2 regions of the Microbacterium sp. XT11 genome follow, and region 2 is predicted to be linked to the other one. Evidence: riboswitches for the same ligand, from Rfam matches in the RefSeq annotation. Region 2 holds a riboswitch; the other holds the start of a gene.
What was found. Region 2 has a riboswitch for thiamine pyrophosphate ahead of thiM (hydroxyethylthiazole kinase). Riboswitches for the same ligand answer to the same signal wherever they lie in the genome.
Positions count from the first base shown of each region.

Region 1: it holds a riboswitch for thiamine pyrophosphate, as region 2 does, so the genes downstream of both, AB663_RS02500 (ECF transporter S component) here and thiM (hydroxyethylthiazole kinase) in region 2, are expected to answer to the same signal.

Region 1 is NZ_CP013859.1:504,998-515,894, reverse strand. It holds gene AB663_RS02515 (ABC transporter ATP-binding protein) at 1-883, shown strand, start outside; gene AB663_RS02510 (ABC transporter ATP-binding protein) at 880-3,171, shown strand; gene AB663_RS02505 (D-alanyl-D-alanine carboxypeptidase family protein) at 3,333-4,988, opposite strand; TPP riboswitch at 5,072-5,183, shown strand; gene AB663_RS02500 (ECF transporter S component) at 5,174-5,821, shown strand; gene AB663_RS02495 (ABC transporter ATP-binding protein) at 5,818-7,278, shown strand; gene AB663_RS02490 (energy-coupling factor transporter transmembrane component T family protein) at 7,275-8,072, shown strand; gene AB663_RS02485 (DUF488 domain-containing protein) at 8,100-8,459, opposite strand; gene AB663_RS02480 (SDR family NAD(P)-dependent oxidoreductase) at 8,580-9,341, shown strand; gene AB663_RS02475 (SDR family oxidoreductase) at 9,450-10,280, shown strand; gene AB663_RS02470 (ribosomal protein L7/L12) at 10,311-10,844, opposite strand.
Region 2 is NZ_CP013859.1:3,140,298-3,151,194, forward strand. It holds gene argC (N-acetyl-gamma-glutamyl-phosphate reductase) at 1-11, opposite strand, end outside; gene AB663_RS14960 (bifunctional hydroxymethylpyrimidine kinase/phosphomethylpyrimidine kinase) at 216-2,354, opposite strand; gene thiM (hydroxyethylthiazole kinase) at 2,351-3,199, opposite strand; TPP riboswitch at 3,191-3,285, opposite strand; gene pheT (phenylalanine--tRNA ligase subunit beta) at 3,383-5,881, opposite strand; gene pheS (phenylalanine--tRNA ligase subunit alpha) at 5,881-6,921, opposite strand; gene AB663_RS14980 (amino acid ABC transporter permease) at 6,959-7,879, opposite strand; gene AB663_RS14985 (amino acid ABC transporter permease) at 7,876-8,532, opposite strand; gene AB663_RS14990 (glutamate ABC transporter substrate-binding protein) at 8,594-9,502, opposite strand; gene AB663_RS14995 (amino acid ABC transporter ATP-binding protein) at 9,541-10,287, opposite strand; gene AB663_RS15000 (TAXI family TRAP transporter solute-binding subunit) at 10,658-10,897, opposite strand, start outside.

The sequences.
Region 1 (10,897 bases), 840 kb from region 2:
CCAGATCATGATGGGCGTCATCATGTCGAGCTTCATGGCGATGATGATCCCGCGCGCTGCGGTGTCGGCCGAGCGCGTCGGCGAGGTGCTCGACGCGACGTCGAGCATGGAGCGCCCCGCCAACGGCGTCACCGAGTTCCCGGAGCCGGGAGCCGTCGCCTTCGACGACGTCGAGTTCACCTACCCCGGCGCCGAGTCGCCTGTGCTCTCGGGCATCAGCTTCGCGGCCCGCCCCGGTGAGACCGTCGCCATCGTCGGATCGACCGGCGCGGGCAAGACCACGCTGGTCTCGCTCATTCCACGACTGTTCGACGTGTCGGGCGGAGCGGTGTACGTCGGCGGCACCGACGTGCGCGAGGCCGATGTCGAAGCGCTGTGGAAGGGCATCGGACTCGTGCCGCAGCGACCGTTCCTCTTCACCGGCACCGTCGCGTCCAACCTCCGCTACGGCCGGGAAGACGCAACGGACGACGAGCTCTGGCGCGCGCTGGAGATCGCTCAGGGCCGTGACTTCGTCGAGGAGATGCCCGACAAGCTCGAGTCGCGGATCGCGCAGGGCGGCACGAACGTCTCCGGCGGCCAGCGTCAGCGTCTGGCCATCGCGCGGGCCATCGTGCACCAGCCGCAGATCCTCGTGTTCGACGACTCGTTCTCCGCGCTCGACCTCACCACCGACGCACGCCTGCGACAGGCGCTGTGGCGGGAGCTTCCGCACGTCACCAAGATCGTCGTGGCACAGCGCGTGTCCACGATCACGGATGCCGATCGCATCGTCGTCCTTGAAGGAGGAACCATGGTCGGAGTGGGCACCCACGAGGAGCTGCTCGAGACCAGCGAGACCTATCGCGAGATCGTCGAGTCGCAGCTGGGGGTGGACGCATGAGCGAGCAGCCTCCCGCGGGCCCCGCGAAGGGGGCGAAGAGCCGTCGCGAGCGCATCGCGGCCGCACGGGCCGCCGCGGCCTCCGGTGCCGCGACGACGGAGGAGCGCGAGCTCACCGACGCCGAGAAGTACGAGGCCGAGCTCGCCGAGCAGGCGCGGCAGAACGCGGGCGGCTGGGACAGCGTCGCTCCGGGCAAGGCCGACAACTTCGGCAAGAGCTTCGGGCGGATGATCGGGTTGCTCAAGCCGTCGGCAGTGTGGTTCGTGCTGGTCTCGGTGCTCGGCGCCATCGGCGTCGTGCTCACGGTCGCCGCGCCCAAGGTGCTCGCAGAAGCGACCAACATCGTCTACGAGGGGTTCATCGCGAACCAGCTCGGACAGAAGATGGGCGATTTCCCCGGGTTCCCTGCGGGCACGCCGAAGAGCGCGGTGGTCGAGGCGCTCCGGTCGGCCGGTCAGGACGACTTCGCCAACATGGTGGCCGCCATGAGGGACTTCTCCGTCGGTGACGGCGTCGACTTCGACGCGCTGCGGGGCATCATCCTCGCCGTGCTCGCGATCTACGTCGCCGCCGCCCTGCTGAGCTGGATCCAGGGCTACGTCATCAACGTCATCATGGTGCGCACCATGTGGCGCCTGCGCGAGCAGGTGGAGGCGAAGATCAACCGCCTGCCGCTGTCGTACTTCGACAAGGTGCAGCGCGGTGAGCTCATCTCTCGCGTCACCAACGACATCGACAACATCACGCAGACGATGCAGCAGTCGCTCTCGGGCGCGCTGACGTCGGTGCTGACCGTCGTCGGCGTGCTCGTGCTGATGTTCTCGATCTCGTGGCAGCTGGCACTCGTCGCCCTCGTGGCGCTGCCGCTCATGGGCGTGATCTTCGGCATCATCGGTCCCCGATCGCAGAAGGCGTTCGGCATCCAGTGGCGCAAGGTCGGCCGCCTCAACGCGCGCGTCGAGGAGGCGTTCTCGGGCCACGCGCTGGTCAAGGTGTTCGGCCGCGAGCAGGACGCCCTCGACCGGTTCAAGGACGAGAACGAGGAGCTGTACCAGGCGAGCTTCAAGGCGCAGTTCCTCGCCGGCATCATCATGCCGGCGATGACCTTCGTCGGAAGCCTCACCTACGTCGGGATCGCCGTGCTCGGAGGCCTCATGGTCGCGAGCGGCAACCTGCGGCTCGGCGACGTGCAGGCCTTCATCCAGTATTCGCAGCAGTTCACGCAGCCGCTCAGCGAGCTGGGCGGCATGGCCGCGGTCGTCCAGTCGGGCACGGCATCCGCCGAGCGGGTGTTCGAACTCCTCGACGCCGACGAGCAGGATCCGGATGCCGAGGAGGCGCCGGCCCTTCGCCGGGCTCAGGGACCGGATCAGGGAGGCGTGATCGAATTCGAGAACGTCGCCTTCTCGTACACGCCGGAGCGCCCGCTCATCACCGACCTGTCGTTCCGGGTGGAGCCCGGTCAGACGGTCGCGATCGTGGGGCCGACGGGTGCGGGCAAGACCACGCTGGTCAACCTCATCATGCGCTTCTACGAGCTCAGCGGCGGACGCATCCTGCTCGACGGTCAGGACATCTCGAAGATGACGCGCGACGACCTGCGGTCGCGCACCGGAATGGTGCTGCAAGACCCGTGGCTGTTCGCCGGGAGCATCCGCGAGAACATCCGTTACGGCCGCTCCACGGCGACCGATGACGAGGTTCTCGCCGCGGCCAAGGCGACATACGTCGACCGGTTCGTGCACGCGCTCCCCGAGGGCTACGACACGGTGCTCGACGAGGACGCCTCGAACGTGTCGGCGGGTGAGCGCCAGCTCATCACCATCGCGCGTGCGTTCGTCGCTCAGCCGTCGATCCTCATCCTCGATGAGGCGACGTCGGCGGTCGACACGCGCACCGAGCTGCTGCTGCAGCACGCGATGGCGGCGCTGCGCGAAGGTCGCACCTCGTTCGTCATCGCCCACCGTCTGTCGACCATCCGCGACGCCGACCTCATCCTCGTGATGGAGCACGGTGACATCGTCGAGAAGGGCACGCACGACGAGCTCATCGCGGCGCAGGGGGCCTATTGGCGCCTCTACCAGTCGCAGTTCGAGCAGGCAGCGACCGACATCGACGCCGAGGAGGCCCTCACCGGCAGCACACCTGTCGTGGTCACCGGCGAGGCGGAAGCCGTCGCGGCCGATGCCCGCGTCGGCGCAGCGGTCGGGGCGGAGACGCCTGTCGCCGAGGCCGCTGCGGCGCAGGCCGTCGTCGAACGTCCGGACACGGCAGAGCGGTCCGACTGACGGCGGGCTTCCGTCGCGCCGGTCGTGCCCGGCGCGCCGGAAGCCCCGGGCGCGGTGGAAGCCCCGGGCGCGGTGGTCGCGCCGGAGCTGGCGGGAGCGCCGGAAGTCCAGGAAGACTCAGGTCGCCCCGTCCCGAGAAACCTCGGGGAGGGGCGATCCGTCTATCGGTGGGTGTCGTCGGACAGGCCGAGCAGCTCCAGGGGGTGCGTGAGCCGCCACCACGCGCTCGGCCCGTCGACCTGCTGGGCCAGGGTCAGCGGCGTCGTCACCGAGTTCAGCGGGCCGGTCGCCGTCAGAGTGCCCACGCGGTCGCCCGCTTCCCGGTGATCGCCGAGGTCGATGTCCGCCTCGGTCGTCACGGTGGCGGCGTTCCAGCGCACCACGTCCGTGTCGGCATCGGTCACGATGTCCGCGGATGCGCCCCACAGCGTCTCGACCGTTCCGACGACGGTGCCTTCGTCGACGACCGGACCTTGCCCCTGCAGCTCGGCCTCGGCCTGACTGAACAGAGAGCGCGTCGCCTCGAGGCGCATGTCGTCGTCCTCCTGGCCGAGCACGGCGGCATAGAGGCGCACGCTCGTCCCGTCGACCTCGACGTCCTTCGCCGTCAGCAGGTTCCAGCTCTCGCCCAAAGTCCCCGTCTTCACGCCGACCACGCCGGGGTCGGCGAGCATGCCGTTCGTGTTCACCACGCGACCTGCGCCCGGAAGCTCCACCGACTCCATGCCGACGATGCCGGCGAACACGGGGTTCTGCATCGCGAGCTCCGCGAGCCTGACGAGCGCCGAGGGCGTCGCGACATTCCCCTCGTCGAAGCCTGAGGGCGTCACCACCGTGATGCCGTCGAGGTCGCGCTCGCTCAGCCACGTCTCGGCCGCGGCGGCGAACGCCTGATTCGAGCCCCAGATCTCCTTGGCGAGCCGGTCGATGTAGTTGTTCGCCGAACCCAGCAGCGTGCCCTGCAGCATCTGCAGCTCGGTGAGCGTGCCGCCCACCGGCACGTCGAGAGCCGACTGATCCGCGCGACGGTACGACCAGTACGCCTGGCTGTCGGCTCTCGTGAAGGAGAACTCGGGCCCCTGCTCGCCGGGAGCCAGCGGCATCCGATCCAGCACCATGAGCGTGCTCACGACCTTCGTCACACTGGCGATCACCGCACGGTCGTCCGTCGACGCCACCGTGCCGATGCCGCCGACGCCGACCGCAGCGCTGCCCTGCTGCGGCCAGGTGATGGCGGCGGCCGGGGTCTGCGCGACTGCGACATCGGCCACGGTGACGGTCGGTGCGACCTCGTGCAGAGGCCAGAGCAGAGTCGTTCCGGCATACGTGGCGAGCAGCCCCATGAGCACACCGAGAGGAACCAGGGCGGCCGGGCGGGTGATCGCGGAGCGCAGGTGCGCATCGGCCAGCAGCGATGCACGCTGAGTCTCGCGCTCGACCGCGTCGAATCCCGTGACGGCGGGCGAGTCGGCGACCACGGCCGGGTCGACCCAGGTGAGAGCCGTCGCGCCGGCTCCCGCGGGCGCCCACAGCGCGCGCGGCGCCTCGGATGCGGGAACGTCGAGGCCGAGCTCATCCAGCGCGGTCGGCTCGGCTGACGGAGCAGGGGACAGCCCGGAGCACAGCTCGGCTGACGGAGCAGAGGACGGCGCGGCTGATGGAGCAGGGGACAGCCCGGAGCCCTGATCGGAGTGCGGGCGGGCACCGCCGACGGCTGGGAGTGCCGCGGCATCCGCAACCGCTCCTGCGTCGTCCGCGGGGCGCGCCGGGGCATCCGGCACCGGTGTGGTGGCGTCGGCGGAATCGGGAGCGGTCACCTGCTTACGGTACCGAATCCGTTCGGAGAAACGGGGTCGCGTCGACTCGTGACCCCGTCGGTGTCGCGACTCGGTATGATCGTCAGCACAACCACGGGAGTCCGGCGAGCCGGGCTGAGAGGGAGCGAATCGCGCTTCGACCGTCGAACCTGATCCGGATCATGCCGGCGCAGGGAGGAGTTCCAATGAGTGCATCCACTGACCACACCGTGACGAATGCGGCATCCGCATCGTCCTCCACCGCCGCACCCCGCGTGCTGCGCTGGCGCGTCGTCGACATCGTCGTCGCCAGCGTCGTCGCTGTCGCGTGCGCCGTCGTCTTCCTGCTGTGGAACGTCGGCTACGAAGGTCCCGGCGTGTTCCTCAAGTCCCTGCTCCCCGGAGTCCAGGGGCTGCTCGCCGGTCCATGGCTCATCGCCGGAGTGCTCGGCGGTCTCATCATCCGCAAGCCGGGGGCGGCCCTGTACACCGAGCTCGTCGCCGCGACGATCTCCGCACTCATCGGCAACGCGTGGGGCCCGCTCACCATCGTGTCCGGACTCGCGCAGGGCCTCGGCGCCGAAATGATCTTCTTGGTCTTCCTCTACGGCGTCTGGCGTCTGCCCGTCGCCATGCTCGCCGGGGCCGGTGCGGGCCTCGCGTGCGGCATCAACGACCGCGTGCTCTGGTACCCCGGCGTCGACACGCTCTTCACCACCGTGTACATCGCGTCGACCACCGTGTCCGGTGCGATCATCGCCGGACTCGGCGCCTGGCTGATCACGCGCGGGCTCGCCGCGACAGGCGCGCTGAGCCGATTCGCGGCCGGCCGCGAGGTCACCGCACGCGTGTGAGCGACCATGTCCACCCGGCCGCGCTGGAGGCGCGCGGCTGGGGATGGCGCTACGCCACACGACGGCGATGGGCCGTGCGCGAGGTCGACCTGCGCATCGAGCCGGGCGAGCGCGTGCTGCTGCTCGGCGCATCCGGCTCCGGAAAGTCGACGCTGCTGCAGGGGTTCGGCGGCGTGCTCGGCGGCGCGGACGAGGGCGAGTCGCACGGCGCTCTGCTCGTCGACGGCGCCCCCGCCGCCGGCGTCCGCGGCCGCGTCGGCATGGTGCTGCAAGACCCCGACACCCAGACGATGCTCGCCCGCGTCGGTGACGACATCGCGTTCGGATGCGAGAACCTCGGCGTCCCGCGTGCGGAGATCTGGACCAGGGTCGCGCAGGCCATGGCGGCGGTCGAGCTCGACGTCGCACTGGACCGCTCGACATCGGCCCTCTCGGGCGGGCAGAAGCAGCGGCTCGCGCTCGCCGGGGTGCTCGCGATGCGCCCCGGGGCGATCCTGCTCGACGAGCCCACCGCCAACCTCGACCCCGCAGGCGTGCTCGACGTGCGCGACGCCGTGGCCGCGGCGCTCGATGCCACCGGCGCGACCCTTGTCGTCATCGAGCACCGCATCGACGTGTGGCTTCCCCTCGTCGACCGCGTGATCGTGCTCGGCGCCGAACCGGAGGGCACCGTGGTGCTCGCCGACGGAACGCCCGACGAGGTGCTGGGAGCTCGCGGCGCAGACCTCGCGGCATCCGGCGTGTGGGTGCCGGGGCATCCGCCGTCCGCCCCGCCGCCGCCCGCACACGCACCCGGGGAGGCGTTGATCGAGACTCACGACCTCGTCGTGTCGCGGAGGCGCGGCATCCCGGTCGCCGGTCCCTTCACCCTCGACGTGCGTGCGGGGGAGGCGATCGGCATCACCGGACCGAACGGGGCGGGCAAGTCCACCCTCGGCCTCACGGTCGCGGGGTTGTTGCCGGCCGAGTCCGGCCGGGTCGCCGCCACGCCGGCGCTGCGCGCGGGGGAAACAGCCGACCCCTATCGGTGGAAGTCCCGCTCCCTGCTCACCCGCACCGCCACCGTGCTGCAGACCCCCGAGCACCAGCTGCTCGCCACGACCGTGCGCGGCGAACTCGCCGTCGGGCCTCGCGCCCTCGCGCTCCCCGACAGCGAGATCGCGGCGCGCACCGACGAGCTGCTGCATCGCCTGCGGCTGACCGAGCTCGCGGAAGCGAACCCGTACACGCTCTCCGGCGGCGAGAAGAGGCGCCTCACCGTCGCGGCCGCCCTCGCGACGCGCCCTCGCGTGCTCGTGCTCGACGAGCCCACCTTCGGGCAGGATGCGACGACCTGGGCCGAGCTGGTCGCCCTCATCGCCCGGTTGCGTGACGACGGGGCGGCCATCGTCGCGATCACACACGACGACGCCGTGCTGCAGGCGCTCCACGCCCGCACGATCGAGGTGGGGTCATGATCGATCCGCTCACGGCGCGCATCGAGCGCAGCGGTCCGATCGCCCCGCGGTCGGCGCTCGCGAAACTCGCCGCGGCACTGCTCATCGCCCTCCCGCTCGTGCTGACGATCGACGTGGTGTCGGCATCCGTCGCGCTGCTCCTCGAGATCCCGCTGCTCGTGCTCGCCGGGCTCGGTCCGCGAGAATTCTGGACACGCACCGCCGTGCTGTGGATCGCCGCGCCGCTGAGCGCCGTCACCATCGCCCTCTACGGCGCACAGAGCGGAGAGGTGCATGTCGAGTGGCTGTTCCTGCGGGTGAGCGACGGATCGCTGTCGCTCGCGGCCGCCACGGCCGTGCGCGTGCTCGCGATCGGCCTGCCGTCGGTGGTGCTGTTCGTGACCGTCGACCCCACCGATCTCGCCGACGATCTCGGACAGCGCCTCAGGCTGCCCGCGCGATTCGTGATCGGCGCCCTCGCAGGGATGCGGATGCTGGGGCTGCTGGCAGACGACTGGCGCGCCCTCGCCCTCGCCCGTCGCGCACGCGGCGTCGCCGACCAGGGGCGCGTGCGGCGCGCGCTCGGCATGGCCTTCGCCCTCTTCGTGCTCGCCATCCGCCGAGGCTCGTCGCTGGCGACGGCGATGGAGGCCCGCGGGTTCGGCGGCTCGACGGCGCGCACCTGGGCGCGGCCGTCGCGGTGGACGCGCAAGGACACGGCCTTGGTGCTCCTCGCCGCGCTCATCCCGGTCGTGTCGATCACGGCGGCGATCGTCACCGGGGCATGGCACTTCACCCTCGGTGGCGGGAGCTAGGCGGCACGCCGTTGCTGGCCGGGGTGGTCAGAGGAGCTTGCGCAGCTCCTCGTCGAGGACCGTGGCGTGGTTGTGCTCGGGGTCGTGCGCGGCATACACGAGGGTCACCACCGGGTGCGTGCGGAGCTGGTCGGCGAGCTCGTGCAGAGCATCCGCCGACTCATGCGTCAGCTGCGCGCGGTAGCGCTCGGCGAAGGTGCTCCATTCGCTCTCGGGGGCCGCGTGCCACTCCCGGCGCAATTCAGGTGACGGTGCCGTGTCCTTGGCCCAGAGATCGATGCGAGCGTGCTCCTTCGAGACTCCGCGGGGCCAGAGCCGATCGACCAGCACGCGGAAGCCGTCATCCGCCGAGGGCGTGTCGTAGGCTCGCTTTCGACGCAGTTCCATACGCTCAGCCAACACCCGAACGCCGGCGTTCGCCAGCCCCACTGCCGACGATGCACGTTTGAGACCAAGAATCACTTAGGCTGACACTCAGTCGCACAACGACGTTCGAAGGAGAAAGTCATGCAGATCACCGGGCAGGGTGCGCTCATCACCGGCGGAGCCTCGGGCCTCGGGCTCGCCACGGCCCGCCGCCTCGCCGCCGCCGGCGCTCAGGTCACGATCGTCGACCTCGCGTCGTCGAAGGGTGCAGAGCTCGCGGAGGAGCTCGGCGGCCGCTTCGCCGCCGCCGACGTCACGAGCGTCGATGACGTGCAGGCCGCTGTGTCGGCGGCACAGGCTGCGGCGCCTCTTCGCGTCGTCGTCAACTGCGCCGGCATCGCGCCGCCCGCGAAAGTGCTCGATCGCGACGGCAACCCCGCCGTGCTCGCCGACTTCGAGCGCATCATCCGGATCAACCTCGTCGGCACGTTCAACGTGTTGTCGCAGGCATCCGCGGTGATCGCGAAGAACGATCCGACCGAGTCCGGCGACCGCGGTGTCATCATCAACACCGCGAGCGTCGCGGCGTTCGACGGACAGATCGGCCAGCCGGCGTACTCGGCATCGAAGGGTGGCGTGCACGCCATGACGCTTCCCGTCGCCCGCGAGCTCGCGCGCCACGGCATCCGCGTGTGCACGATCGCCCCCGGCATCATGGAGACGCCGATGCTCATGGGACTGCCGCAGGCCGCGCAGGACTCGCTCGGGCAGCAGGTGCCGTACCCGTCGCGGCTCGGCAAGCCCGAGGAGTACGCGGCCCTGGCACTGCACATCATCGAGAACGGCTACCTCAACGGCGAGACGATCCGCCTCGACGGCGCGATCCGGATGGCGCCGAGGTAACCCACCCCGCGCTTTGCTCCCGTATGAGTTGTGGTCGGGAAATGAGCGAAAAACCAACCACAACTCATACCGGAGCCTGGCGACGGGGTCACGGAGGAAGGAAGAGGGATGTCACTGGCAGGAAAGACGATCCTCATGTCGGGCGGCAGCCGCGGCATCGGGCTCGCGATCGCACTTCGGGCGGCACGCGACGGGGCGAACATCGCCATGCTGGCGAAGACCGACACACCGCACCCGAAGCTCGAGGGCACGATCCACACCGCGGCGGAGCAGATCCGGGCCGCAGGCGGGCAGGCCCTGCCGATCGTCGGAGACGTGCGCGACGACGATGACATCACGAGTGCCGTGCTGAAGACCCAGGGCGAGTTCGGCGGCATCGACATCGTCATCAACAACGCCAGCGTCATCGATCTGTCGCGGTCGCTAGACCTCTCGGCGAAGAAGTACGACCTCATGCAGGACGTGAACGTCCGCGGGACCTTCATGCTGTCGCGCGCGGCAGTGCCGATCCTGAAGGAGGCCGAGAACCCGCACATCCTCTCCCTCTCGCCGCCCCTCAACCCCACTCCCAAGTGGCTCGGCGCGCACACCGGCTACACGCTCGCGAAGTTCGGCATGACCATGGTCACGCTCGGCCTGGCGGCGGAGTTCGCGGATGCCGGCATCGCCGCCAACACGCTCTGGCCACGCACCACCATCGCGACGGCGGCGGTGCAGAACCTGCTCGGCGGCGACCGAGTCATGGCAGCCAGTCGTACGGCGGATATCTACGCGGATGCCGCGTACTCCGTGCTCACGAAGCCGGCACGGTCGTACACGGGGCAGTCGCTCATCGTGGAGGACGTGCTCGAGGCCGACGGCGTCACCGACTTCTCGCGGTATGCGGCGGTTCCGGGTACCCCCGACGACCGGTTGTTCCCGGACATCTTCCTCGACTGAGGTCAGGGGGAGGTTTCGGCTGAGCCGGCGCTAGCGCGGCCCGCGCCCCCACGTCTCGACCAGGTGCTTCGACTCCTTGAGTCCGTATCCGGTGTGGTCGCGGAGCAGCTTGATGGCGGCGACGGGCTGCTCTGTCACCACGAGCCGGTCGATCTCCTCAGCGACGGACGGCGAAAGCGTGGCGCGCACCTCACTCGCGGAGCGCATCCCCGACAGAGTGGCTGCGGTGTCGATCGGCCCGCCAGGAGGAGACAGCTGTTGCGCTGCATCGCCGCCGGGAACCCAGCGATCGACGCGGTCCTTCGCCTCCTGCAGCGATACGCCCGTCGCGTCGCGCAGCACCTTGATCGCCGCGATCTTCTGTTCTGCGCGCACCAGACGATCGACCTCGGCCGCAGTCGCGGGAGACAGGGCACGCGGAACGCTCGTGCGGATCACCGGGATCGCCGTTGTCGGCGCTGCGGGAGTCGGCACCTTCGGTCTCATCGACCGGAGAGCGGCACGAACCACGAAGACGACGACGAGGAGGGCGGCGACGCCGAGGGCGATCCAGAGCAGGTCCATGCCAGCCAGTCTAGGAAGGGCATCCGACATCGCCCCAGCCGTCTCCCACCTGC
Region 2 (10,897 bases):
GAATACGTCATGCTTCTACCTTAACGGTGGGACGGTCGGGGAACCGGGGCGGCGACACCGGCACTCGGCCCTCCGTGCGGAGCAGGCGGAAGCGCGGGGTCGCCTAGGATCGGCGGCCGCCGCGACGTCGGCGCACAGCGACTGCGGGAGCGGTGGCGGCCGGAAGCATGCCGCGACGATAGCGCGCGCGACGCGGCCTGCGCAAATCCGCGGCGTCATGCGAGATCGACGGCGGCGAAGAACGCCCGCTCATGCCGCGCCGATGCGTCGAAGGCCCGCAGCATGCGCGAACGCTTTCCGGCGTCGGCGAGAGATGCCGTCGTCGTCACGATGGCGATCGCGCGCTCTGTGGCCTCCGCGAACACCGGATCGGCGTAGGTGGTGAGCCAGGAGGCGTACGGATGCCGTTGGTCGCGCGCGTACTGGCCGAACTCGCCCGCGTGCAGCCGGCGACCGAGGTCGGTGTACAGCCAGAAGCACGGCAGCACGGCGGCTGTGAGTTCGGCGTAGTCGCCGCCGAAGGCGACCGAGCGCAAGTGGTCGAGATAGGCGGTGGTCGCAGGCGACGGCTCGGCGGCGAAGGTCGCGGCGCTCACTCCGCGCCCGGGGTTCAGCCACGACGCGTGCAGCTCCAGCTCTCCCACGATCGAGCCGTGCGCGGCGTCCGCCCAGAACGCCTGTTCGTCCGACGACGGCGCTAGCCGCGAGGCCTCGACGAGCACGCGGGCGTACTCGCGCAGATACAGCGCGTCCTGCGCGAGGTAGGAGAGGAACGCCGGCCGGCGCAGGCTGCCGTCGGCGAGCGCACGCACGAACGGAAGCTCGTCGATGTCGGCGCGGGTGCCTGCGATGCCCTCCCACCATTCCGTCGCGATGTCGGACGCGGCCGGTCGCGTCTCGAGCCCGCCGCGCGACCACAGTCCCGCGAAGTGATGAACCGGGCCGTGCCCGCCGCCGACCCTGAGCGGCGCGCCGCCCTTCAGGCTCTCGCGCAGCCAGGCTCGCGCGCCGGCGACGGCATCCCGCGCGCTCTCACCGCGCGCGAGACGTGTGGCGACCGCGGAGGAGAGCGAGCACCCGGTGCCGTGCGTGTTGCTCGTCGCGATCCGCACACCGGGGAACTCCGTCGTCGCGCCGCTCGACGCGTCGACGAGGGCATCGGGCACGTCGGCACCGGGCAGATGGCCGCCCTTCACCAGGACGGCCGCGCCGGTCGACGCCGACACGTCGGATGCCGCGGCGAGCGCCTGCGACCACCCGTCGACACCGTGGCCGGCCAGCACCGCGAGCTCTTCCAGGTTCGGGGTGATCACATCGGCGCGGCTGAGGAGCTCGCCGAGCGCCCGCTCAGCGTCCGCGTCGAGCAGCCGATCGCCGCTCGTCGCCACCATGACCGGGTCGACGACCACGATCGGCGGCCGCGTGCGGTCGATCCACGCCGCGACCTCCCGCACCACGCCGGCCTCTGCCAGCATCCCGATCTTCACCGCATCCACCACGATGTCGTCGGAGATCGCATCGAGCTGCGCCCGCACGAACTCGGCGGGTGGCACGTGCACACCCCGCACGCCCCGCGTGTTCTGCGCGGTGAGCGCCGTGAGCACGGCCATGCCGTATCCGCCGTTGGCGGCGATCGACTTCAGATCGGCCTGGATGCCCGCACCGCCCGACGGGTCGCTGCCTGCGATGCTCAGCACCCGGGGCACACCGGCGGCGCGCCAGCGGCTGAGAAAGGCGCTGGCCGTCTCGGCGGGGTCGTCCGCTGTGCACAGCGCGGACACCACCGCGAGACCGGCGGCGCCCGCATCGCGCAGCGCCTCGGTGTCGTCGATGCCGACGCCGCCTATCGCCACGCACGGGAGCGGACTCTCCGCGGCGAACGCGCGGAACCCGTCGACGCCCAGTGCCGGAGGGTGGTCGGGCTTGGTCGACGTCGGTCGGATGACGCCGACGCCGAGGTAGTCGACGGTGCCCTCCGGAAGGGCGAGGACCGCGTCGAGGTGCTCTGCGCTGTTCGCCGTGAGCCCGATGAGTGCGTCGGGACCGAGCAGCGCCCTGGCACGGAGCACCGACTCGTCCCCCTGGCCGAGGTGCACCCCGTCCACGCGCGCGCCGGCCTGCCGCGCGGCGAGGGCCGCGTCGAGACGGTCGTTCACCACGAGGAGCGCGCGGCCGTCGATCACGCGCGAGAGTTCCACGAGCTGCGCGGCGGTCTCGGCATCCGTCGCGGTCTTGTCGCGGAGCTGCACGACGCGCACTCCCCCGTCGACGGCGCGCCGCACGGTCTCGACGACCCCGCGGTCGCCGCACAGGCGAGCGTCGGTCACGAGGTACAGCGCGAGGTCGGCGATCACAGCGCGCCGTCCTCGACCCGTGCGGCTGCCGCGAGGTCGGACGCCTGCACCCCGGCGAGCCGATCGAGCAGCGCCACGGCGAAGCTCCCCGGGCCCTCGGCAGCGCGTGCCGCCTGCTCGGCCGCGACCGTGTAGACGAGGCTGGCCGCGGCGACGGCGGTCAGCGGATCGGCGCCGCTCGTGCGTGCGGTGCCGAGGAACGCGGCCATCACCGCGCCGAGCGCGCAGCCTCCGCCCGTGACCCTGGTGAGCAGCCCATGGCCGTTCGCGATGCGGAGCACTCGACGGCCGTCGGTGAGGAGATCCACGGGACCGGACACCGCGACCACGCTGCCGAAGCGCTGTGCGAGCGACAGCGCCGCGTCTGCGGCTGCATCCGTGCTGTCGACGGCATCGACTCCGCGTCCTCCCGCGCTGAGTCCGGCGAGCGCGAGGATCTCCGACGCGTTGCCGCGGATGGCGGTCGGCCGGGCTGACACGAGCGTGCGGGCGAACTGGGTGCGCACGGGAAGCATCCCGATCGCGACCGGGTCGAGGACCCACGGCGTGCCCGCCGCCTCAGCCCCCTCGACCGCCTCGACGGTCGCGTCCCGCTGCTCCGGGGTGGGCGTGCCGAGGTTCACGAGCATCCCTGAGGCGACACCGGCGAACGCCCCCGCCTCTCCGACGATGTCGACCATCGCGGGTGCCGCCCCGACTGCCAGCAGGACGTTCGCGGTGAAGCCGGTCACGACGGCGTTCGTGATGCAGTGGGTCAGTGGAGGCGCCGCACGCAGCTCCTCCAGGAGCGCGCCGGCTTCGGAGACGAGGCGGGTGGCGGATGCAGGACGCAGAAGATCGCTCATGCGCGACATTCCCTTCGCTAGTACGAACTAGATCAGGTTCGACGGGTGTGATCTCAGCCGCGCGTGCGGCACCCCGTGTCACTGCTCGGAGTCTAGCGAAGGCGAGTGCCGTCGTCATGGCATCCATGTCACCAGCACCGGGCGCCGGAGGGAAGCCGTCTCCGCTGTCGGCAGAGACCCGCCTCAGTCGCGGATCGTCGCGCCGAACCTCTCCGACGCCACGGCGACACCGGCGAGCTTCGCCTCGGTCGCCTCGGCGGCCGTGAGCGTGCGGTCGTCGGCACGGAAGCGGAGCGCGAACGTGAGACTCTTCGATCCCTCGGGCACGCCGTCGCCCCGGTAGTCGTCGACGAGCCGAACGGACTCCAGCAGCGCACCCGCGCCCTCGGCGAGAGCCGCGCGCACCTCTCCGGCCGCGAGCTCGGCCGGCACGACGAGAGACACGTCCTGCGTCGCTGCCGGGTACGTCGACAGCGAAGCGGCGACGGTCGACGGCACGGCCAGCTCGAGGACGACGTCGAGGTCGATCTCGGCGACGGTGGCACGACCGGGCAGGTCGGCGGCCTCGGCGACCGACGGATGCAGCTCGCCCACGTATCCGACCTCGACGTCGCCGACGCGCAGCGACCCCGCACGACCGGGGTGCAGCGCGGCCCGCTGCGACTGCACGACCTCGATCTCGACGCCCGCAGCAGCCGCGATCACCCGCACGGCGTCGAGGGCCTCGGAGAGACCGGCCGCCTCGGCGGGCCGACCCGGCTGACGAGCCGAGACGTTGCCGGTGAGCAGCACCGAGACGTAGCGGCGCTGCGGCGGGATCGAGGCATCGAGCGCCGCGAGCGTCTCGTCACTCGGGCGCACGCCGAGCGGCGGCACCTCGTCGGTCCCGTACTCGACGCCCGGTTCCGGGAGGAACACCGTGCCCGTCTCGAACAGCGCGAGGTCGGTGAGACCTCGCGAGATGTTCCGGTGCGCGGTCTGCAGGAGTCCGGGCACGAGCGAGCGACGCAGGAACGGCGCCGAGCCGTCGAGCGGGTTGGCCAGGCGGATGCTGGGCAGGTGATTCCCCGAGGCCGATCCGTGAAGGTCGTTCTGCGCCTCGGTCGTGAACGGGAACGACGGCGTCTCGACGAAGCCGGCGGCCGCGAGCGCGTTCGCGACGCGACGGCGCCCCTGCTGCGCCGGCGTGAGGCCACGCCCGGACGGCGGGGTGGGCAGCACCGACGGGATGCGGTTCAGACCGTGGATGCGCGCGACCTCCTCCGCGAGCGTCCACTTGTCGGTGAGGTCGGGGCGCCAGGTCGGCGGGATGACCGTCCACCCGCCCTCGGACTCGGTCACCTCCGCGCCGATGGTCGTCAGCGCGCCGGTGATCTCGTCATCCGTGTAGTCGACGCCGATGAGCCCCTGCACGAACCCGCGGGGAAGCGCGATCTCCTCGATGAAGACCTCCGCGAAGAGGGCGCCGCCCTCCTCGGTGAGCGTGCCGCCCGCGAGCTCGACCATGAGGTCGGCCGCCCGGCGCGCGGCCACGAACGGGATGAGCGGGTCGACGCCGCGCTCGAATCGCTTGGACGCCTCGCTCGGAAGCTTGTGCCGCCTGGCCGTTCTGGCGATCGTCGTGGGGTCGAAGGTCGCCGCCTCGATGAGCACGTTCCGCGTGGTCTCGCTCATCTCGGTCGTGCCGCCACCCATGACGCCGGCGAGGCCGATGGGGCCGGACTCGTCGGTGATGAGGAGGTCTTCGACGTGGAGCACGCGCTCCTGACCGTCGAGGGTCGTCATCTTCTCGCCCGGAGCTGCCCGCCGCACGGTGATACCGCCCGCGAGCTTGTCGAGGTCATAGCCGTGCAGGGGCTGTCCGAGCTCGAGCATCACGTAGTTGGTGATGTCGATGAGGACGCCGAGGGAGCGCATGCCGGCGAGCGTCAACCGCGCGACCATCCACGGCGGGGTCGGACGCGAGGGGTCGACGCCGCGCACGACGCGGGTGACGAACTCGCTCGCACCCACGCGACCGCGCACGGGGGCCGCGTCGTCGACGATGGCCGTGTGGCCTGCGCCGGGCTGCAACTCTGCGAAATCGCGCTCGGCCGGGTCGCGGAACGCCGCTCCCGTGGCGTGGGAGTACTCGCGCGCCAGTCCGCGCAGCGAGAACGCGTATCCGCGGTCGGGCGTGACGTTGACCTCGACGGCCACATCGTCGAGGCCCAGCAGGGCGATCGCGTCGGTGCCGACGGGCGCGTCGATGCCCAGGTCGCCGAGGATCAGGATGCCGTTGTGCTCGTCGCCGAGACCCAGCTCACGGGCCGACGCGATCATCCCGTCGGACACGTGGCCGTATGTCTTGCGCGCCGCGATCGGGAACGGGCCAGGCAGCACAGAGCCGGGAAGCGTCACCACGACCTTGTCACCGACGGCGAAGTTGCGGGCGCCGCACACGATGCCACGGGGCTCCGCCTCGCCGACGTCGACCTGGCACCAGCGGATCGTCTTGCCGTTCGACTGCGGTTCCTCCTCGAAGGAGAGCACCTGGCCGACGACGACGGGACCGCTGATGTCGAAGCGGTGCACGTCCTCCTCTTCGAACCCGACGGAGACCATCGCCGCGAGGACGTCCTCGGGCGTGGCGTCCGGCGCCACATCGACGTATTCACGCAGCCACGAGAGCGGGACGCGCATCACACCACCATCCCGTACTGCTCGCTGAAGCGGACATCGCCCTCGGCCATGTCGCGCATGTCCTGCACATCGCTGCGGAACATGAGTCCGCGTTCCACCCCCATGCCGAAGGCGAAGCCGCTGTACACCTCGGGGTCGATGCCCGCTGCGCGCAGCACGTTCGGGTTCACCATGCCGCAGCCGCCCCACTCGATCCACCGCGCGCCGCCCTTGAAGGTCGGGTGCCACAGGTCGAGCTCGGCCGACGGCTCGGTGAAGGGGAAGTAGTTCGTGCGGAAGCGCGTCTTGGCTTCAGGGCCGAACATCTGGCGTGCGACGTGGTCGAGCGTGCCCTTGAGGTGCGCCATCGAGATGCCCTGGTCGACGACGAGGCCCTCGAACTGCGTGAACACGGGCAGGTGCGTCGCGTCGAACTCGTCGGTTCGGTACACGCGGCCGGGGCACAGCACGTAGATCGGCACCTCGCGGTCGAGCATCGAGCGCACCTGCACGGGGCTGGTATGCGTTCGCATGACGAGATGGCGCGACGTCGGGTCGACGTAGAAGGTGTCCTGCTCCTGGCGGGCAGGGTGGTCGACGTCGAAGTTCAGGGCGTCGAAGTTGAACCACTCGTGCTCGAGCTCCGGTCCCTCGGCGATCTCCCACCCCATACCGACGAAGATGTCGGAGATCTGCTCGCTGAGCAGGGTGAGCGGATGCCGTGCTCCCACCCGCGTACGCGAGGGGACGGCCGTGATGTCGACGCGCTCGGCCTCGAGGCGTGCGGCGACCTCGGCGGCCTCCAGTTCGGCCTCCTTGGCGGCGAGCGCCTGGGTGACCCTTCCCCTCCCCTGGCCGATGAGCTTGCCGAAAGCGGCCTTGTTCTCCGGCGCCACCTGCCTCATCGAGGCGTTCAGCACCGCGAGGGGCGAACCCTCGGCCACGTGGGCGGCGCGTGCCGCCTTCAGCTCGCCGGTGTCTGCCGCAGCGTCGATGGCCTCGAGGGCTGCGGCGACCGCGGCTTCGACCGCTTCCGGGGTGATCTCAGGAACATCAGGCACGAGATGTGAGTCTACCGGGGCGCGGACGCGCGATCCGTCAGACCCCGGGTCCCGTGCTCATTCCGTCGAACCGTCCGGCGCCGCGCTGCACCGCGATCACCTCGGTGAGAGTGGACTCGTCGTCGGCGGCCACGTTGCCCCCGGCAAGGCCCTGCACTTTCACCGATCGCCGCGTGCGCACCTCGACCCACTTCGCGATGCCCGACAGGATCAGGCACATGATGATGTAGATGCCGCCGATGATGAAGGCGGACTGCAGGATCGGACGACCCTGCTGCGACGTCAGCTGCTTGGCGTAGTAGAGCAGCTCGGGGTAGGTGATGATGAAGCCCAGAGCCGTGTCCTTCATCGTCACGACGAGCTGCGCGACGATCACCGGCAGCATCGCGCGGATGGCCTGCGGCAGGAGGATGAGCCGCATGACGCCGCTCTTGCGGAGCCCGATCGCGTAGCCCGCCTCCTTCTGCCCGCGCGGGAGGGACTCGACGCCGGCGCGCAGCACCTCGGCGAGCACCGATCCGTTGTACGCCATCAGGGCGAGCACGACGGCCCAGTACGGGTCCATCTTGATGCCGATGACCGGAAGGCCGTAGTACAGCAGCATCATGAAGACGAGCACCGGGACGGCACGGAACAGCTCTGTGATCACGGTGACGGGGATGCGCACCCACGCGTGGTCGGACAGCCGGCCGATGGCCAGCACGAAGCCGAGCGCCAAGCTGAGCACGGCGGCGAGCGCGAACGCCGCGAGGGTGTTGCCCAGCGCCTTGAAGATGCCCATCCACACGTTCGTGAACGAGAACACGTACCACTTCTGCGCCGAGAACTGCCCCGTCTCGACCAGCCGGTACACGACGAAACCGACCACGGCGAGGACGAGCACGATCGTGACGACCGCGAGGATGCGGTTGCGGGCGATGGCCCGGGGACCGGGGACGTCGTACAGCACCGAGCTCATCGGGCGATCCTCCACTTGTTCTCGAGATGACGCTGCAGCCAGCTCATGAGCAGCACGAGCGCCACGAAGACGACGGCGACCCAGAGCAGCACCTCCATGGGGTTGCCCGGCCGGTCGGCGGAGTCGTTGATCGTCGACCGAAGGGCGGCGAGCTCTGCGACCGAGAATCCCGCTGCGACCGTTGTGTTCTTCAGCAGTGCGATGAAGACGCTCATCATCGGCGGGACGACCGAGCGGAAGGCCTGCGGGAGGATGACGAGGGTCATGACCTGCCCGAACGGCAGCCCGATGGCCCGCGCTGCCTCGGCCTGGCCGACCGGCACGGTGTTGATGCCGGCGCGCAGCACCTCGGCGACGTAAGTGGCGGTGTAGATGCCGATCGCGAGGATGCCGAGCACGAGGTTCGACAGCTCGGGGAGGCCGAGCTGGGGGTACCCGAAGACGAAGAAGAAGAAGACGAGCGTGAGCGGGGTGTTGCGCACGGTGTTGACGTAGACCGTGCCGACGCCGCGGGCGATGGGCACGGGTGACACGCGCATCGCGCCGACGACGATGCCCAGCACGAGGGCGATCAGGCCGCCGGCGAAGAACACGATCAGCGTGTTGCCGAGCGCCTCTCCCCACAGGTCCAGGTTGCCGAAGATGACGTCCACGCCGTCCTCCCTTCTCAGTCAGTGTGCGGGGCGGCCTCCGGAGAGGCCGCCGCGCGGGGCATCAGTACGCGTCGACCTCGGGCTGCTCGACCTCGATGCCGCTGGAGCCGAGGTTCTTGTCGAAGATCGCCTGCCAGATGTCGGGGTTGTCGGTGAACAGGTCGTTGATGTGCGCACGCAGCACGTCATCGCCCTTCGCGAGTCCGACGCCGTAGCGCTCCTCGGTGAACAGGCCGCCGGTGACCTTCACCTCGTCGGGGTACTGCGCGGCGTAGCCGATGAGGATCGCCTGGTCGGTGGTGACCGCGTCGACCTTGCCGTCGATCAAGTCCTGCACGCAGGCCGAGTACAGGTCGTACTCCTGCGTCTTGATCTCCGGGAAGTTCGCCTTGATGTTCTGGATCGGGGTCGATCCGGTCGCCGAGCACACGGTCTTGCCGTTGAAGTCCTCGAGCTTGTCGGCCCCGGGAGCGTCCTTCGCGACGAGCAGGCCCTGACCCGTGATGAAGTAGGGGCCGGCGAAGTCGATGAGCTCCTTGCGCTTGTCGTTGATCGAGTATGTGCCGACGTAGTAGTCGATGTCGCCGTTCACGATCGCCTGCTCGCGGTTGGCCGAGGCGATCGGCTTGAAGTCGATCTTGTCCTCGTCGTAGCCGAGCGATGCGGCGATCCAGCGCGCGATGTCGACATCGAAGCCGGTGCGCTCACCCGAGGTGACGTCGAGGTAGCCGAGACCGGGCTGGTCCTCCTTGACGCCGACGGTGACCTTGCCCGCCTTCTCGATCTTGTCGAACGTGGGGCTGCCGTCGAGCTTCATGTCCTTGGCGACCTCGAACCAGGTCGAGTCCTCTCCGCCGCCGTCGGTGGAGCCGCCTCCGGGGTTCGAGGGCGTGCCGCTGTTGCAGGCTGTCAGGGCGAGCAGCGTCGCCGCCGCGATTCCGAGTCCTGCCAGGGTCCGTGTCCGTCGCATGTGTGCGTCTCCTTCTGTGCTGTGTGCAGGGGAATGGGTCAGTGGGTGAGGAGCTTCGAGAGGAAGTCCTTGGCGCGATCACTCAGGGGGTTCGTGAAGAACTCCTCGGGGCTCGCCTCTTCGACGATCCGGCCGTCGGCCATGAAGACCACGCGGTCGGCCGCCTTGCGCGCGAAGCCCATCTCGTGGGTCACGACGATCATCGTCATGCCCTGCTGCGCGAGCTCCACCATGACGTCGAGCACCTCGTTGATCATCTCGGGGTCGAGGGCGCTCGTGGGCTCGTCGAAGAGCATCACCTTGGGATGCATGGCGAGGGCACGCGCGATCGCGACGCGCTGCTGCTGGCCGCCGGAGAGCTGAGCGGGCAGCTTGGCGGCCTGCTTGGCGACGCCGACGCGCTCCAGCAGCTCCATGGCTTCCTTCTCGGCATCCGCCTTCTTCACTCCGCGCACCTTGATCGGCCCGAGCGTGACGTTCTCGAGGATGGTCAGGTGGGCGAAGAGGTTGAACGACTGGAACACCATGCCGACATCGGCCCGAAGCGTGGCCAGCCCCTTGCCCTCGGCCGGGAGCTCTTTGCCGTCGATCCGGATGCTGCCGCTGGTGATCGTCTCGAGCCGGTTGATCGTGCGGCATAGCGTCGACTTGCCCGAGCCCGACGGGCCGATCACCACGACCACCTCTCCGGCGTTGACCGTGAGGTTGACATCGGTGAGCGCCTGGAACTCGCCGTAGTGCTTCTGCACGTTCTCGACCACGACGAGGGGTGAATCAGAGGTCATCATGTCTCCAAACTAGCCACGGGATGCGCGTGCTACCAGGTCGTAACCTGTTTGTAACCAGGCGCCGACGGGGTGGTCCCGCCGCACTCCGGCACCCCGCGATCCGCCCCCCAGCGGATCGCGGGGCCGCCGCAGCTGCTGCCGTCCAACCCCAGAGGACGCAGAGCATCGCGAGACCCGAATCGGGTATGACCGCGTGCGATTCAGAGTTCCGGATGACCTCATGCCTGCGCCTTTGCGGGGGCTGCAGGACATCTGATTTCTCCATCGAATCGATCGCGATCGTCAACACGATGGCAGACCCCGGAACCGGTTGTCAGACTTCTTGAGGAATTCTTGAGGCAGACACCGCCGGCCGCCGCGTGCGGGGTCAGCCACGCAGATCGCGGTAGTAGCGGACGGCACCGGGGTGCAGTTCGACGGGTTCTGTGAAGATGGCCTGCCTCCGGTCGAGGAGCGCCGCTGCCGGCACCCGCGCGGCGATGCGCACTCTCGCGTCGAACAGCACCTCCACCGCATCGCGCACGAGCGCGTCTGGAGTCGACGACGACGTCACGAGATAGTTCGGGACGGCCATCGTCGGGGCGGACTCGGTGAGGCCGTACGTCCC